DNA from 2 places in the Lysinibacillus sp. F12 genome. Region 1 is predicted to be linked to the other one. Evidence: riboswitches for the same ligand, from Rfam matches in the RefSeq annotation. Region 1 holds a riboswitch; the other holds the start of a gene.
What was found. Region 1 has a riboswitch for preQ1 ahead of queF (preQ(1) synthase). Riboswitches for the same ligand answer to the same signal wherever they lie in the genome.
Positions count from the first base shown of each region.

Region 2: linked by a shared signal. The riboswitch ahead of queF (preQ(1) synthase) and the one ahead of queF (preQ(1) synthase) in region 1 are both predicted to bind preQ1.

Region 1 covers NZ_JBYMLP010000002.1:334,856-343,045, forward strand. Annotated here, with positions in the region: gene AC3CH7_RS08640 (VUT family protein) at 1-146, opposite strand, end outside; gene queE (7-carboxy-7-deazaguanine synthase QueE) at 192-920, opposite strand; gene queD (6-carboxytetrahydropterin synthase QueD) at 913-1,386, opposite strand; gene queC (7-cyano-7-deazaguanine synthase QueC) at 1,389-2,048, opposite strand; PreQ1 riboswitch class I at 2,102-2,145, opposite strand; gene queF (preQ(1) synthase) at 2,168-2,668, opposite strand; PreQ1 riboswitch class I at 2,791-2,837, opposite strand; gene AC3CH7_RS08665 (M13-type metalloendopeptidase) at 3,264-5,618, shown strand; gene AC3CH7_RS08670 (hypothetical protein) at 5,931-6,083, shown strand; gene AC3CH7_RS08675 (class I SAM-dependent methyltransferase) at 6,175-6,930, opposite strand; gene AC3CH7_RS08680 (VOC family protein) at 7,024-7,425, opposite strand; gene AC3CH7_RS08685 (glycosyltransferase) at 7,615-8,190, opposite strand, start outside.
Region 2 covers NZ_JBYMLP010000003.1:770,439-778,628, forward strand. Annotated here, with positions in the region: gene AC3CH7_RS17730 (VUT family protein) at 1-503, opposite strand, end outside; gene queE (7-carboxy-7-deazaguanine synthase QueE) at 549-1,277, opposite strand; gene queD (6-carboxytetrahydropterin synthase QueD) at 1,270-1,743, opposite strand; gene queC (7-cyano-7-deazaguanine synthase QueC) at 1,746-2,405, opposite strand; PreQ1 riboswitch class I at 2,459-2,502, opposite strand; gene queF (preQ(1) synthase) at 2,525-3,025, opposite strand; PreQ1 riboswitch class I at 3,148-3,194, opposite strand; gene AC3CH7_RS17755 (M13-type metalloendopeptidase) at 3,621-5,975, shown strand; gene AC3CH7_RS17760 (hypothetical protein) at 6,288-6,440, shown strand; gene AC3CH7_RS17765 (class I SAM-dependent methyltransferase) at 6,532-7,287, opposite strand; gene AC3CH7_RS17770 (VOC family protein) at 7,381-7,782, opposite strand; gene AC3CH7_RS17775 (glycosyltransferase) at 7,972-8,190, opposite strand, start outside.

The DNA of each region.
Region 1 (8,190 bases):
TTTTGCACAAGGTCCCTGAAAATAAAGGTCGCCCCTATTAAAAGCGTCCCCATTGGAACAATAAACATCCCAAACTGTAATGGCGCAAATGCTGCTGTTACCACATTAGCGATGATAATCGATAATAAATAAAATAAAATTCTCATTCTGGTACTCCTCTAATACATTTATAGACATTTCGTAATGGCACACTATACACCTCTTTTATTTCCCCATACAAGAGTGTGCAACTGTGGCAATACTTTAACATCCTTTAATTCTTCATCTTTCAACACGCTATCAATCAGTGCATGATATTTATCTAGTAAATTTTTCATTAATCGCGAATTGTCATTCGTTGTGAGATCATCATTGCCGACTTGAAGATAAAAGGGGATAGTTGGAAATTGATGGTGAATTTGTTTAGCAAAATCGTAATCCTCTTGAGTAAAAACGACTATTTTTAGAGAAATATGGTGATGACTATTTCGCAATCTAAGTTTTCCAAAAATATCCACCAACACTGAATACTCTGTTGTCATACCTGAACTAGGCGCCTTGGGAGAAATGGTCAATTCATCAATGTCGTACATCCAGTTCTGCCACCTACTTCCTTGTGTTTCCACCGCAACCTTTATGTTGTTTTCTTTTAAAATGGCAATAAGCGCCTCTAAATTAGCATAAAGTGCAGGATTGCCGCCTGAAATCGTAACATATGAAAAGCCATTACCCCCAAGACGCTTCAACTCTGCCCAAATCTCTTCCGCTGTCATTTGAACAATAAGATGCTTTCCGCTACCGTCCCACGTAAACGACGAATCACACCACGAACAAGAATAATCACAGCCAGCCGTTCTTACAAACATGGTCTTTTGGCCCACTACCATTCCCTCGCCTTGAATTGTCGGTCCAAAGATCTCGATAACAGGTATCTTACTCAACTTCCATCCACTCCCGTCTCGCTTCTGCATAGCTTGTTGGAGTTTCATATAGTCTGATAAATTCTACACGCGCACCATTATTTCTTTGCTCATCACGCAAGGCCACTACCATGGTATCGTAAATCCAAACAACTATATTTTCTGCTGTAGTATTCATAGGTGGAAGCGTTTCGTTTAAATAACGGTGATCCAGATGAATCTCAATTTTTTGTTTCCATATTCTTTTGATATCACCAAAATCAATCATCAAGCCGCGTTCATCTGTATATCCACTAAGTCCCAATACAACACGATAAGTATGGCCATGTAGGTTTTTACATTTGCCCTCATAATGATGTAAATGATGAGCAGCATCGAAGGTAAATTCTTTGCTTACAAGCACACGCTTAGCATGATAGTTCAATTGATTACTTTGGATATCTACCCCTATTTTTTGGAGCTTATCGACGATTTTAAAATCTGACATGCTTAAAACTCCTTCCTATAGCTTAGATACTCATCAAGCCCTTTTTTTCGCAGTTTACATGCGGGGCATTCCCCACAACCATCTGCGATTACTCCGTTATAGCAAGTCAATGTTCTTTCCCGAACAAATTCTAGAGCCCCAAACTGATCGGCAAGCTCCCATGTCTGCGCTTTATTGAGCCACATTAACGGTGTATCAATCACAAAGGAATTATCCATCGATAAATTTAACGTTACATTCAAGGACTTAATAAAAACATCTCGGCAATCCGGATATCCACTGAAATCCGTTTCACATACACCAGTTACAATATGCTTGGCTCCTATTTGACTTGCTAAAACACCAGCGAATGAAAGAAAAAGAAGGTTTCGTCCAGGTACAAATGTCGATGGAAGCTCACCATTTTGACCGTCTTCCACTTTAATGTCTTGTCGTGTCAATGCATTCGGAGCAAGCTGATTTAAGAGGGTCATATCAAGTATGTGATGCTTAATACCAAGCTCCTCTGCTATCTGTTCCGCACATTCAATTTCAAGGCGATGTCTTTGTCCATAATTAAAAGTCACGGCCTCAATCTCTGCAAAACGTTCTTTTGCCCAAAACAGACAAGTTGTACTATCCTGACCTCCACTAAATACAACAATTGCTTTCTCCTGCTTCATCTATAAAAACTCCCTTTGATGGAAAAAACAGCACGCTAAGAAAAGGTGCTGCTTTCTCCTTAGTTTTTTTAAGAGGGTAGCTAAAAACCTCTTTTTTGATTGGACTAACTAATTTCTCGTTATCGATTATCAATTTTTTCTGGATAAAGGTCATGGTTCATTAAACGGTAATTTGCGATTTCTTCATATTTAGTCTCTGGCTTCCCATAGTTACACCACGGATCGATTGAAATCCCCCCACGTGGCGTAAACTTCCCCCAAACCTCGATATATCGAGGGTCAAGCAATGTAATTAAGTCATTCATAATGATGTTAACGCAATCTTCATGGAAATCACCGTGATTTCTAAAACTGAATAAATACAACTTTAGTGATTTACTCTCTACAATTTTTTTGTCTGGAATATACGAGATGTACATCGTTGCAAAATCAGGTTGATTGGTAAGCGGGCATAAACTAGTGAACTCTGGACAATTAAACTTAACGAAATAATCGCGATTGGAATGAAGATTATCTACTGCCTCCAATACCTCAGGTGCATATTCAAATGAATAGTTCGTTCCTTGATTACCTAATAATGTTAAATCCTTTAGTCCTTCTTCATGACTTCGACCAGACATAAAAAAACCTCCTTGTAAAATGTTTCCCAACACTTTCAAGAGAGGCTTTACCAATTCATCTATTAAAACATACGTCTAAACATAAAAAAGCCACGTCCGATATGGACATGGCAAATTGTCATGTTTCCATAGTTTTTTATAGAGGGTATCAGCTATGAACCTCTCCCGATCAAGTTCGGGCATTCTTTTCCTCCATATAATACGAAAAATAGTACGAAACGTCAAATAGATTTTTTCATACAAAATCCCTGAATTGCTTCTTCTGAAATTACACTGTCATTCTAGGCTATATTTTAGCAGCTCATAAAATCTTAGCTGGGCATAGTTTCATTACTATTCGTAAAAAATAAAACCTGAGTGTAGTATTACTTAAATCCTATAATCCACTCTAAAGTAATACTATTATAGTCGGTTAGAAGTGACCTTTCTCAGCTCTATTAGCGCAAAATTAGCTAGATAATGCTCCCTTAAAATGAAAAAGCTCCTAACATATTTTCAAACTGAAATAAATCAACTACAATGGACAAATGGTAGAAATTCTAAAATCTACCCAATTACCTTAATTTATACAAATTTACTGTGAAGGAGCACGAACATGAAAAAGAAGTTTTTATCCTTACTCATGACCGTCATAATGGTCCTGTCCGTAAGTGTAGCGGTGTATGCTGATGAAAAGTCACCACCTGCGACAAGAGGAGAAATTGTTAAAACCTTGTTGATAGCTGCAGATACCTATCAACCAGGACTAAATAAGGAGGCAATTATACAAGGCTCTAAAAACAAAGATTTACGAGAAAATGAGCCAGCGAAGAAAGTTGAAGCTTTAGTTATGTTGAGCAGAGCATTCGGCGAATTGCCAAAGCCTGTTGGAAATGATCTTCGCAGTGGCACATTTGGAGTTGAGTATACTGATGTACCTACATGGGCTAAGAAAGATATCGATAAACTGACTAAAGCAGGCATACTGACAGGCAACCCTGACGGTACATTAGGAGCAAATGAAGAAATTACTATCGATGAATTCCAAAACCTGATTGCCAGAATATGGACACTTAAAGGTTCCCATTTAAACGATGATTTTTATGAAGCCATCAATAAGGAATGGTTAAATAAATCGACTATTCCAGTCGGAGAAATCATGGGCGGCGGATTTTCTGAGCTTCAAAAACAGAATACTGATAAAATCGAAAAGATAATAGATGAGCTCTCTGGCAAACAATTTGCAAAAGGATCAAAAGAGCAGAAAATTGCCGATTTCTATTCGACAGCATTGGATACAAACAATAGAAATAAACAAGGAATTGAGCCCATTCAAACATATGTAAAAGCAATTGATGAAGCTAAAACTCTTGCTGAACTTGTGCAAGCAGATCTTCATTTGGAGAAAGAATTAGGTATAAGCTCACTATTCAGCTTTGCCATTATGAACGATGCAAAGAATAGCAGTGAAAATGCTTTGTATTACACTGGGTTAGCTACTGGTTTGGATAAGAACAGTTTTGTAACTGAAGACTCTAACGCGAAAAAAGCCTATATTCAGTATATGACCAGACTATTAGTACTATCGGGCGAAAAAGAATCTACGGCAATTGCTCTAGCAGAGAAAATTTATGAAATGGAAAAAAGCTTAGCTTCCGTATCACTTGACCCTCATGAACAAGGCGACGTTAAGAAATACTATAACCCTTATACAATCGAGCAATTTAACAGCATGTTCAAAACAGTAGATATGAAACAAGTTTTAAATTCGATGAAAGTTGACAGTGTTGATAAAGTCATCGTATTTGATGTGAAGCTGGCGCAAAAAGGCGCGGAGCTCTTGAATGAAAAGAATCTTAATGTGCTGAAAGCTTACTCTAAATTGCAGCTCCTTATGGCAACTGGCGGTCTGTTGTCAGATGAATTCGGAGATGCTGCTAATGAGTTTTCTGCAACGTTATATGGAGTTTCAGGCGTAAAAACAGATAAGGAAATCGCAATAGCTAAGACAACTAGCACAATGAGCGGATACTTGGAGCAACTGTTCGCCGAAGAACATTTTTCACCAAAAGCTAAAAAAGATGTTGAACAAATGGTAGATAAGTTAATTGCTACGTATGAGGAAAGAATCAAATCCCTTGATTGGATGTCAGAAACAACAAAAGCTAAAGCAATTAAAAAGCTGGATACAATGATTGTTAAAATCGGTTACCCAGATAAGTGGGATACGACATTAGATAAAGTAACTATCAAGACATATGACGAAGGTGGTTCGCTATTTTCTAATACCTTCACAGTAACCAAAGCATACATTGATAACACAAAAGCTAAGCTAGGAAAACCAGTAGATAGAACGGCATGGGTAACGAGTGTCTATACCGTTAATGCTTTTTACAATCCTCTTAATAACGAAATTACGTTCCCTGCTGGTATTCTTCAAGCGCCTTTTTATGATATTAACGCTAAACCTGAAGAAAATTATGGTGCCATTGGCATGATTATTGGTCATGAAATCAGCCATGCATTTGATAACAATGGATCTGCATACGACGAAAATGGAAATGCAAATAACTGGTGGACAGAAGAAGACTTTAAGAAATTCGAAGAGAAAAACCAAAAGCTGATTGAGTTTTATAATGCCATTGAGATTATTCCTGGTGTTTTGAATGACGGTCAGCTTACATTAAGCGAGAATGGCGCTGATTTAGGTGGAATGGCGGCTTCACTGCAGGTTGTCTCTCAAATGAGTAATCCAGATTTTAAAGCATATTTCGAAAGTAATGCAAAAATGTGGAAATCCACAACAACAAAAGAATTTGCAGCAATTTTGAGCAAAAATGATGTACATTCATCCAATAAAGTTCGGGTAAACCGCACGATTGTAAACTTCCAGGAATTCTATGACACCTATGGAATTAAGCCTGGAGATGGCATGTATGTAGCTCCGAAAGATCGAGTTTCCATCTGGTAAACAGCTAATTCAATAGCTCTTACATCCCTATAAAAAAGTTAAGTGACTGTCTAGAGAAAGAGTATGGCGCTTTACTAAGATTGTTGCTGTTAAAACAAAAAGGCAGATTTAATCTATACATTTAGATTAAATTCTGTCTTTTGTTTCAATATTTCATGCATTAAATTTATCCATATTAGCAACCTTATCATTTTGGCTTACCTACTAAAACAAACGAGTAAAAGTTTCTCTAAATATTACCTATCATCACTTCATGTACTTTAAGGGGATAAAAAAACATCTTTCACCCAAACTAATGGTGGAGGTGAGATGATGATGGGTAATAATAAACATAAAAATAATAAAACGCAAGACAACAAAAAACAACAGAATCAAAATCAAAATGCTAACAGAGAGCGTAAAAACAGAGAAGAGTTCGCAGAGGAAATAGATTTCAGTCAAATTATAAATGAAAAGAATAAATAATTAATGTGGAACGTAGCCCCAATATCCTTTTAAAAAGCTGTATATTGGGGCTTTTTGTATTTCCTTAAACGAACCCCCTTCTATTGGCTATTTATACATTACCTAGATAGCTTCGTGTTATATTCTGAAGAACAATTTGTCCATTCTTACTGTATTTTTCGAATAACCCCGACAGGAGAAAAATGAAATTTTCATATTCGTCGTCGTGTTTTTTTGGAGCATACGAAGCTGATAAATTCCTTCCCAAGAAATCCTCATAATTAAAAATCAAATCATTTTGATACTTTATAAGCTCATACTTTCCATCCTTAAAAAAGCTGTTAAAAATTGCTGGAGTATCTTCCATTCCACCGCTAAATCCTTTGAAATTCGAACAGGTCTTTTGGCAAATTGCTGCATTCTCTTGAATAATTGGACTAGTTAAATCTCTACTATTCCACACAAGAGCAACATTTGCATTTTGTTTTAATATCCGTTGACATTCCATTTTAAAAGCTTTTTTATCAAACCAATGAAATGCCTGTGCCACAGTTACTAAATCAATACTATTGCCTTTTAATGTGGTATGTTCAGCAGTTCCTTTTATTGATTTAAAACGAGAATGGAAGCTTAAAGACTCCTCAGCCATCTTTCTCATGTCGTCATTTGGCTCCACACCAATAACATTCATCCCTTTTTCAAGTAACTGACGGCTCAATATCCCCGTACCTGAACCAATATCTGCCACCGTCTGTTCTCCTTTAAGTTGGTTTGCTGAAAACAAATAATCAATATATTCATTAGGGTAACTAGGGCGATATTTCGCATATATTTCGGCCTTGTCCGTAAAATTTTCAGTTGTTTTCACTGTACACCCTTCCTCCCCACACTATTTTCTTTAATGTTTTGATAATGAGATAAGGATCATACCTTACCAAAATTCATTATCACTCACACTTTATTAGCCCTCCGAAGCTTCAACACTTTTACAAACCATTAATACATTTCCTTCTAAATCTTTGAACACAAAATAAAAATCATCCTGTATTTCTGTTAAAAGTTCAACATGATTGTCTTTCATAAATTGATAAGAAGCTTGGATATCGTCCGTCACAAACTGAATGGATGGAACTTGGTAGGTGGCAATATCTCCATCCTCTTTTCTCCACATTGGCATAGCATCTAAAATCAACCCAGCCGTTCCTTCCATGGGTGCCACGAATAAATGCCCAAAATGTTCTTCTCCCCCCTCCAAACCAAATATTTTCCTGTACCATTCTATTGCCTTCTCTAAGTTACGAACTGGAACAAACACAGCACCCACTCTGTTTTTAATTGGGGTACTATTGTTAGAAATAATCATTCATACACTCTCCTTCCAATCAAGCATTCCATATACTTTAGAATTCTACCTCACCCTACTATTCACCTTTATTAGTTATCTATTACAACATCACTATCACAGCAAAAAAAAGCGTTAATCGATGGAGGATTAACGTCACAAATGTTTCTTTATTTTTATCTCTCATTTTAACCTCTAGCTTAAGATCATTCATCTATCCTGATTTTCATAATAAGCTTCATCCGCATATTTTCGGTCTGTTCCTTTTAGGTAGGCTAGGATGATTGTCGGACGCTTAAGTAAAATCCAATCCCCATTTTTATCAAATTTTCTACTTGATGTGATCATTCCATTTTGAATTGTCCCATATTTTTTCCCGTTCTTTTTTCCCCACATTTTTAATCGTTTAGCAAAATCTGCATCTTCTGCCATAAGCATTTCTTCATTAAAACCATTAATCGATTTAAAATCCTTTTTATTACACCAAAAGATTCCCACAGATATGGCTCCATATTTAAAGAATAATGGACCAATCAATAACATAGCTGAAACAAAAATTCCTAAAGACATTCTCTCAAACTTCCCTGTAACTCCACCGCCAATGTATTTTCCAGAGCTTAAATACTCCTCTGCCTTTAACAACACATGGTCATTCATCCGTGTATCTGCATCAATCGTTACGATGATTTCACCTCTTGCTATCTCAACACCAGCATTCCTTATCTTAGAGAGGTTCTTGTCGTTATTCTCTAATACGATACAATTGTACGATTTTGCAATATCCTC
Region 2 (8,190 bases), on a different contig from region 1:
ACTTGACCAAGAATTAGGGCTCCGAACATTTGTATAATCGTCTTCACTATAATTTGTCCTACAATAGCGGCAGGTACTGCTTCCCAAGGCAATATATTAGCTCCAAGTGGACTCAATCCAATGACTACAAAGATTGCAGAATCCAAAAACCCTCCCACGATTCCACTGTAAAGCACTCGCCAAGCCATTGGTAATTTCAGTCGACTATAGATTTCTGTATCAGCTGTTTCAGCCACAACAAATGAGACAGCCGATGCTACCACAATTAAAAGTGTATCCCCGAGTATGAATGACACTACTGCTGATAAAATTAAAGCTGTAACGATAAAGAAATATGTCTTTGTTCTACCATATTTATTTTGCACAAGGTCCCTGAAAATAAAGGTCGCCCCTATTAAAAGCGTCCCCATTGGAACAATAAACATCCCAAACTGTAATGGCGCAAATGCTGCTGTTACCACATTAGCGATGATAATCGATAATAAATAAAATAAAATTCTCATTCTGGTACTCCTCTAATACATTTATAGACATTTCGTAATGGCACACTATACACCTCTTTTATTTCCCCATACAAGAGTGTGCAACTGTGGCAATACTTTAACATCCTTTAATTCTTCATCTTTCAACACGCTATCAATCAGTGCATGATATTTATCTAGTAAATTTTTCATTAATCGCGAATTGTCATTCGTTGTGAGATCATCATTGCCGACTTGAAGATAAAAGGGGATAGTTGGAAATTGATGGTGAATTTGTTTAGCAAAATCGTAATCCTCTTGAGTAAAAACGACTATTTTTAGAGAAATATGGTGATGACTATTTCGCAATCTAAGTTTTCCAAAAATATCCACCAACACTGAATACTCTGTTGTCATACCTGAACTAGGCGCCTTGGGAGAAATGGTCAATTCATCAATGTCGTACATCCAGTTCTGCCACCTACTTCCTTGTGTTTCCACCGCAACCTTTATGTTGTTTTCTTTTAAAATGGCAATAAGCGCCTCTAAATTAGCATAAAGTGCAGGATTGCCGCCTGAAATCGTAACATATGAAAAGCCATTACCCCCAAGACGCTTCAACTCTGCCCAAATCTCTTCCGCTGTCATTTGAACAATAAGATGCTTTCCGCTACCGTCCCACGTAAACGACGAATCACACCACGAACAAGAATAATCACAGCCAGCCGTTCTTACAAACATGGTCTTTTGGCCCACTACCATTCCCTCGCCTTGAATTGTCGGTCCAAAGATCTCGATAACAGGTATCTTACTCAACTTCCATCCACTCCCGTCTCGCTTCTGCATAGCTTGTTGGAGTTTCATATAGTCTGATAAATTCTACACGCGCACCATTATTTCTTTGCTCATCACGCAAGGCCACTACCATGGTATCGTAAATCCAAACAACTATATTTTCTGCTGTAGTATTCATAGGTGGAAGCGTTTCGTTTAAATAACGGTGATCCAGATGAATCTCAATTTTTTGTTTCCATATTCTTTTGATATCACCAAAATCAATCATCAAGCCGCGTTCATCTGTATATCCACTAAGTCCCAATACAACACGATAAGTATGGCCATGTAGGTTTTTACATTTGCCCTCATAATGATGTAAATGATGAGCAGCATCGAAGGTAAATTCTTTGCTTACAAGCACACGCTTAGCATGATAGTTCAATTGATTACTTTGGATATCTACCCCTATTTTTTGGAGCTTATCGACGATTTTAAAATCTGACATGCTTAAAACTCCTTCCTATAGCTTAGATACTCATCAAGCCCTTTTTTTCGCAGTTTACATGCGGGGCATTCCCCACAACCATCTGCGATTACTCCGTTATAGCAAGTCAATGTTCTTTCCCGAACAAATTCTAGAGCCCCAAACTGATCGGCAAGCTCCCATGTCTGCGCTTTATTGAGCCACATTAACGGTGTATCAATCACAAAGGAATTATCCATCGATAAATTTAACGTTACATTCAAGGACTTAATAAAAACATCTCGGCAATCCGGATATCCACTGAAATCCGTTTCACATACACCAGTTACAATATGCTTGGCTCCTATTTGACTTGCTAAAACACCAGCGAATGAAAGAAAAAGAAGGTTTCGTCCAGGTACAAATGTCGATGGAAGCTCACCATTTTGACCGTCTTCCACTTTAATGTCTTGTCGTGTCAATGCATTCGGAGCAAGCTGATTTAAGAGGGTCATATCAAGTATGTGATGCTTAATACCAAGCTCCTCTGCTATCTGTTCCGCACATTCAATTTCAAGGCGATGTCTTTGTCCATAATTAAAAGTCACGGCCTCAATCTCTGCAAAACGTTCTTTTGCCCAAAACAGACAAGTTGTACTATCCTGACCTCCACTAAATACAACAATTGCTTTCTCCTGCTTCATCTATAAAAACTCCCTTTGATGGAAAAAACAGCACGCTAAGAAAAGGTGCTGCTTTCTCCTTAGTTTTTTTAAGAGGGTAGCTAAAAACCTCTTTTTTGATTGGACTAACTAATTTCTCGTTATCGATTATCAATTTTTTCTGGATAAAGGTCATGGTTCATTAAACGGTAATTTGCGATTTCTTCATATTTAGTCTCTGGCTTCCCATAGTTACACCACGGATCGATTGAAATCCCCCCACGTGGCGTAAACTTCCCCCAAACCTCGATATATCGAGGGTCAAGCAATGTAATTAAGTCATTCATAATGATGTTAACGCAATCTTCATGGAAATCACCGTGATTTCTAAAACTGAATAAATACAACTTTAGTGATTTACTCTCTACAATTTTTTTGTCTGGAATATACGAGATGTACATCGTTGCAAAATCAGGTTGATTGGTAAGCGGGCATAAACTAGTGAACTCTGGACAATTAAACTTAACGAAATAATCGCGATTGGAATGAAGATTATCTACTGCCTCCAATACCTCAGGTGCATATTCAAATGAATAGTTCGTTCCTTGATTACCTAATAATGTTAAATCCTTTAGTCCTTCTTCATGACTTCGACCAGACATAAAAAAACCTCCTTGTAAAATGTTTCCCAACACTTTCAAGAGAGGCTTTACCAATTCATCTATTAAAACATACGTCTAAACATAAAAAAGCCACGTCCGATATGGACATGGCAAATTGTCATGTTTCCATAGTTTTTTATAGAGGGTATCAGCTATGAACCTCTCCCGATCAAGTTCGGGCATTCTTTTCCTCCATATAATACGAAAAATAGTACGAAACGTCAAATAGATTTTTTCATACAAAATCCCTGAATTGCTTCTTCTGAAATTACACTGTCATTCTAGGCTATATTTTAGCAGCTCATAAAATCTTAGCTGGGCATAGTTTCATTACTATTCGTAAAAAATAAAACCTGAGTGTAGTATTACTTAAATCCTATAATCCACTCTAAAGTAATACTATTATAGTCGGTTAGAAGTGACCTTTCTCAGCTCTATTAGCGCAAAATTAGCTAGATAATGCTCCCTTAAAATGAAAAAGCTCCTAACATATTTTCAAACTGAAATAAATCAACTACAATGGACAAATGGTAGAAATTCTAAAATCTACCCAATTACCTTAATTTATACAAATTTACTGTGAAGGAGCACGAACATGAAAAAGAAGTTTTTATCCTTACTCATGACCGTCATAATGGTCCTGTCCGTAAGTGTAGCGGTGTATGCTGATGAAAAGTCACCACCTGCGACAAGAGGAGAAATTGTTAAAACCTTGTTGATAGCTGCAGATACCTATCAACCAGGACTAAATAAGGAGGCAATTATACAAGGCTCTAAAAACAAAGATTTACGAGAAAATGAGCCAGCGAAGAAAGTTGAAGCTTTAGTTATGTTGAGCAGAGCATTCGGCGAATTGCCAAAGCCTGTTGGAAATGATCTTCGCAGTGGCACATTTGGAGTTGAGTATACTGATGTACCTACATGGGCTAAGAAAGATATCGATAAACTGACTAAAGCAGGCATACTGACAGGCAACCCTGACGGTACATTAGGAGCAAATGAAGAAATTACTATCGATGAATTCCAAAACCTGATTGCCAGAATATGGACACTTAAAGGTTCCCATTTAAACGATGATTTTTATGAAGCCATCAATAAGGAATGGTTAAATAAATCGACTATTCCAGTCGGAGAAATCATGGGCGGCGGATTTTCTGAGCTTCAAAAACAGAATACTGATAAAATCGAAAAGATAATAGATGAGCTCTCTGGCAAACAATTTGCAAAAGGATCAAAAGAGCAGAAAATTGCCGATTTCTATTCGACAGCATTGGATACAAACAATAGAAATAAACAAGGAATTGAGCCCATTCAAACATATGTAAAAGCAATTGATGAAGCTAAAACTCTTGCTGAACTTGTGCAAGCAGATCTTCATTTGGAGAAAGAATTAGGTATAAGCTCACTATTCAGCTTTGCCATTATGAACGATGCAAAGAATAGCAGTGAAAATGCTTTGTATTACACTGGGTTAGCTACTGGTTTGGATAAGAACAGTTTTGTAACTGAAGACTCTAACGCGAAAAAAGCCTATATTCAGTATATGACCAGACTATTAGTACTATCGGGCGAAAAAGAATCTACGGCAATTGCTCTAGCAGAGAAAATTTATGAAATGGAAAAAAGCTTAGCTTCCGTATCACTTGACCCTCATGAACAAGGCGACGTTAAGAAATACTATAACCCTTATACAATCGAGCAATTTAACAGCATGTTCAAAACAGTAGATATGAAACAAGTTTTAAATTCGATGAAAGTTGACAGTGTTGATAAAGTCATCGTATTTGATGTGAAGCTGGCGCAAAAAGGCGCGGAGCTCTTGAATGAAAAGAATCTTAATGTGCTGAAAGCTTACTCTAAATTGCAGCTCCTTATGGCAACTGGCGGTCTGTTGTCAGATGAATTCGGAGATGCTGCTAATGAGTTTTCTGCAACGTTATATGGAGTTTCAGGCGTAAAAACAGATAAGGAAATCGCAATAGCTAAGACAACTAGCACAATGAGCGGATACTTGGAGCAACTGTTCGCCGAAGAACATTTTTCACCAAAAGCTAAAAAAGATGTTGAACAAATGGTAGATAAGTTAATTGCTACGTATGAGGAAAGAATCAAATCCCTTGATTGGATGTCAGAAACAACAAAAGCTAAAGCAATTAAAAAGCTGGATACAATGATTGTTAAAATCGGTTACCCAGATAAGTGGGATACGACATTAGATAAAGTAACTATCAAGACATATGACGAAGGTGGTTCGCTATTTTCTAATACCTTCACAGTAACCAAAGCATACATTGATAACACAAAAGCTAAGCTAGGAAAACCAGTAGATAGAACGGCATGGGTAACGAGTGTCTATACCGTTAATGCTTTTTACAATCCTCTTAATAACGAAATTACGTTCCCTGCTGGTATTCTTCAAGCGCCTTTTTATGATATTAACGCTAAACCTGAAGAAAATTATGGTGCCATTGGCATGATTATTGGTCATGAAATCAGCCATGCATTTGATAACAATGGATCTGCATACGACGAAAATGGAAATGCAAATAACTGGTGGACAGAAGAAGACTTTAAGAAATTCGAAGAGAAAAACCAAAAGCTGATTGAGTTTTATAATGCCATTGAGATTATTCCTGGTGTTTTGAATGACGGTCAGCTTACATTAAGCGAGAATGGCGCTGATTTAGGTGGAATGGCGGCTTCACTGCAGGTTGTCTCTCAAATGAGTAATCCAGATTTTAAAGCATATTTCGAAAGTAATGCAAAAATGTGGAAATCCACAACAACAAAAGAATTTGCAGCAATTTTGAGCAAAAATGATGTACATTCATCCAATAAAGTTCGGGTAAACCGCACGATTGTAAACTTCCAGGAATTCTATGACACCTATGGAATTAAGCCTGGAGATGGCATGTATGTAGCTCCGAAAGATCGAGTTTCCATCTGGTAAACAGCTAATTCAATAGCTCTTACATCCCTATAAAAAAGTTAAGTGACTGTCTAGAGAAAGAGTATGGCGCTTTACTAAGATTGTTGCTGTTAAAACAAAAAGGCAGATTTAATCTATACATTTAGATTAAATTCTGTCTTTTGTTTCAATATTTCATGCATTAAATTTATCCATATTAGCAACCTTATCATTTTGGCTTACCTACTAAAACAAACGAGTAAAAGTTTCTCTAAATATTACCTATCATCACTTCATGTACTTTAAGGGGATAAAAAAACATCTTTCACCCAAACTAATGGTGGAGGTGAGATGATGATGGGTAATAATAAACATAAAAATAATAAAACGCAAGACAACAAAAAACAACAGAATCAAAATCAAAATGCTAACAGAGAGCGTAAAAACAGAGAAGAGTTCGCAGAGGAAATAGATTTCAGTCAAATTATAAATGAAAAGAATAAATAATTAATGTGGAACGTAGCCCCAATATCCTTTTAAAAAGCTGTATATTGGGGCTTTTTGTATTTCCTTAAACGAACCCCCTTCTATTGGCTATTTATACATTACCTAGATAGCTTCGTGTTATATTCTGAAGAACAATTTGTCCATTCTTACTGTATTTTTCGAATAACCCCGACAGGAGAAAAATGAAATTTTCATATTCGTCGTCGTGTTTTTTTGGAGCATACGAAGCTGATAAATTCCTTCCCAAGAAATCCTCATAATTAAAAATCAAATCATTTTGATACTTTATAAGCTCATACTTTCCATCCTTAAAAAAGCTGTTAAAAATTGCTGGAGTATCTTCCATTCCACCGCTAAATCCTTTGAAATTCGAACAGGTCTTTTGGCAAATTGCTGCATTCTCTTGAATAATTGGACTAGTTAAATCTCTACTATTCCACACAAGAGCAACATTTGCATTTTGTTTTAATATCCGTTGACATTCCATTTTAAAAGCTTTTTTATCAAACCAATGAAATGCCTGTGCCACAGTTACTAAATCAATACTATTGCCTTTTAATGTGGTATGTTCAGCAGTTCCTTTTATTGATTTAAAACGAGAATGGAAGCTTAAAGACTCCTCAGCCATCTTTCTCATGTCGTCATTTGGCTCCACACCAATAACATTCATCCCTTTTTCAAGTAACTGACGGCTCAATATCCCCGTACCTGAACCAATATCTGCCACCGTCTGTTCTCCTTTAAGTTGGTTTGCTGAAAACAAATAATCAATATATTCATTAGGGTAACTAGGGCGATATTTCGCATATATTTCGGCCTTGTCCGTAAAATTTTCAGTTGTTTTCACTGTACACCCTTCCTCCCCACACTATTTTCTTTAATGTTTTGATAATGAGATAAGGATCATACCTTACCAAAATTCATTATCACTCACACTTTATTAGCCCTCCGAAGCTTCAACACTTTTACAAACCATTAATACATTTCCTTCTAAATCTTTGAACACAAAATAAAAATCATCCTGTATTTCTGTTAAAAGTTCAACATGATTGTCTTTCATAAATTGATAAGAAGCTTGGATATCGTCCGTCACAAACTGAATGGATGGAACTTGGTAGGTGGCAATATCTCCATCCTCTTTTCTCCACATTGGCATAGCATCTAAAATCAACCCAGCCGTTCCTTCCATGGGTGCCACGAATAAATGCCCAAAATGTTCTTCTCCCCCCTCCAAACCAAATATTTTCCTGTACCATTCTATTGCCTTCTCTAAGTTACGAACTGGAACAAACACAGCACCCACTCTGTTTTTAATTGGGGTACTATTGTTAGAAATAATCATTCATACACTCTCCTTCCAATCAAGCATTCCATATACTTTAGAATTCTACCTCACCCTACTATTCACCTTTATTAGTTATCTATTACAACATCACTATCACAGCAAAAAAAAGCGTTAATCGATGGAGGATTAACGTCACAAATGTTTCTTTATTTTTATCTCTCATTTTAACCTCTAGCTTAAGATCATTCATCTATCCTGATTTTCATAATAAGCTTCATCCGCATATTTTCGGTCTGTTCCTTTTAGGTAGGCTAGGATGATTGTCGGACGCTTAAGTAAAATCCAATCCCCATTTTTATCAAATTTTCTACTTGATGTGATCATTCCATTTTGAATTGTCCCATATTTTTTCCCGTTCTTTTTTCCCCACATTTTTAATCGTTTAGCAAAATCTGCATCTTCTGC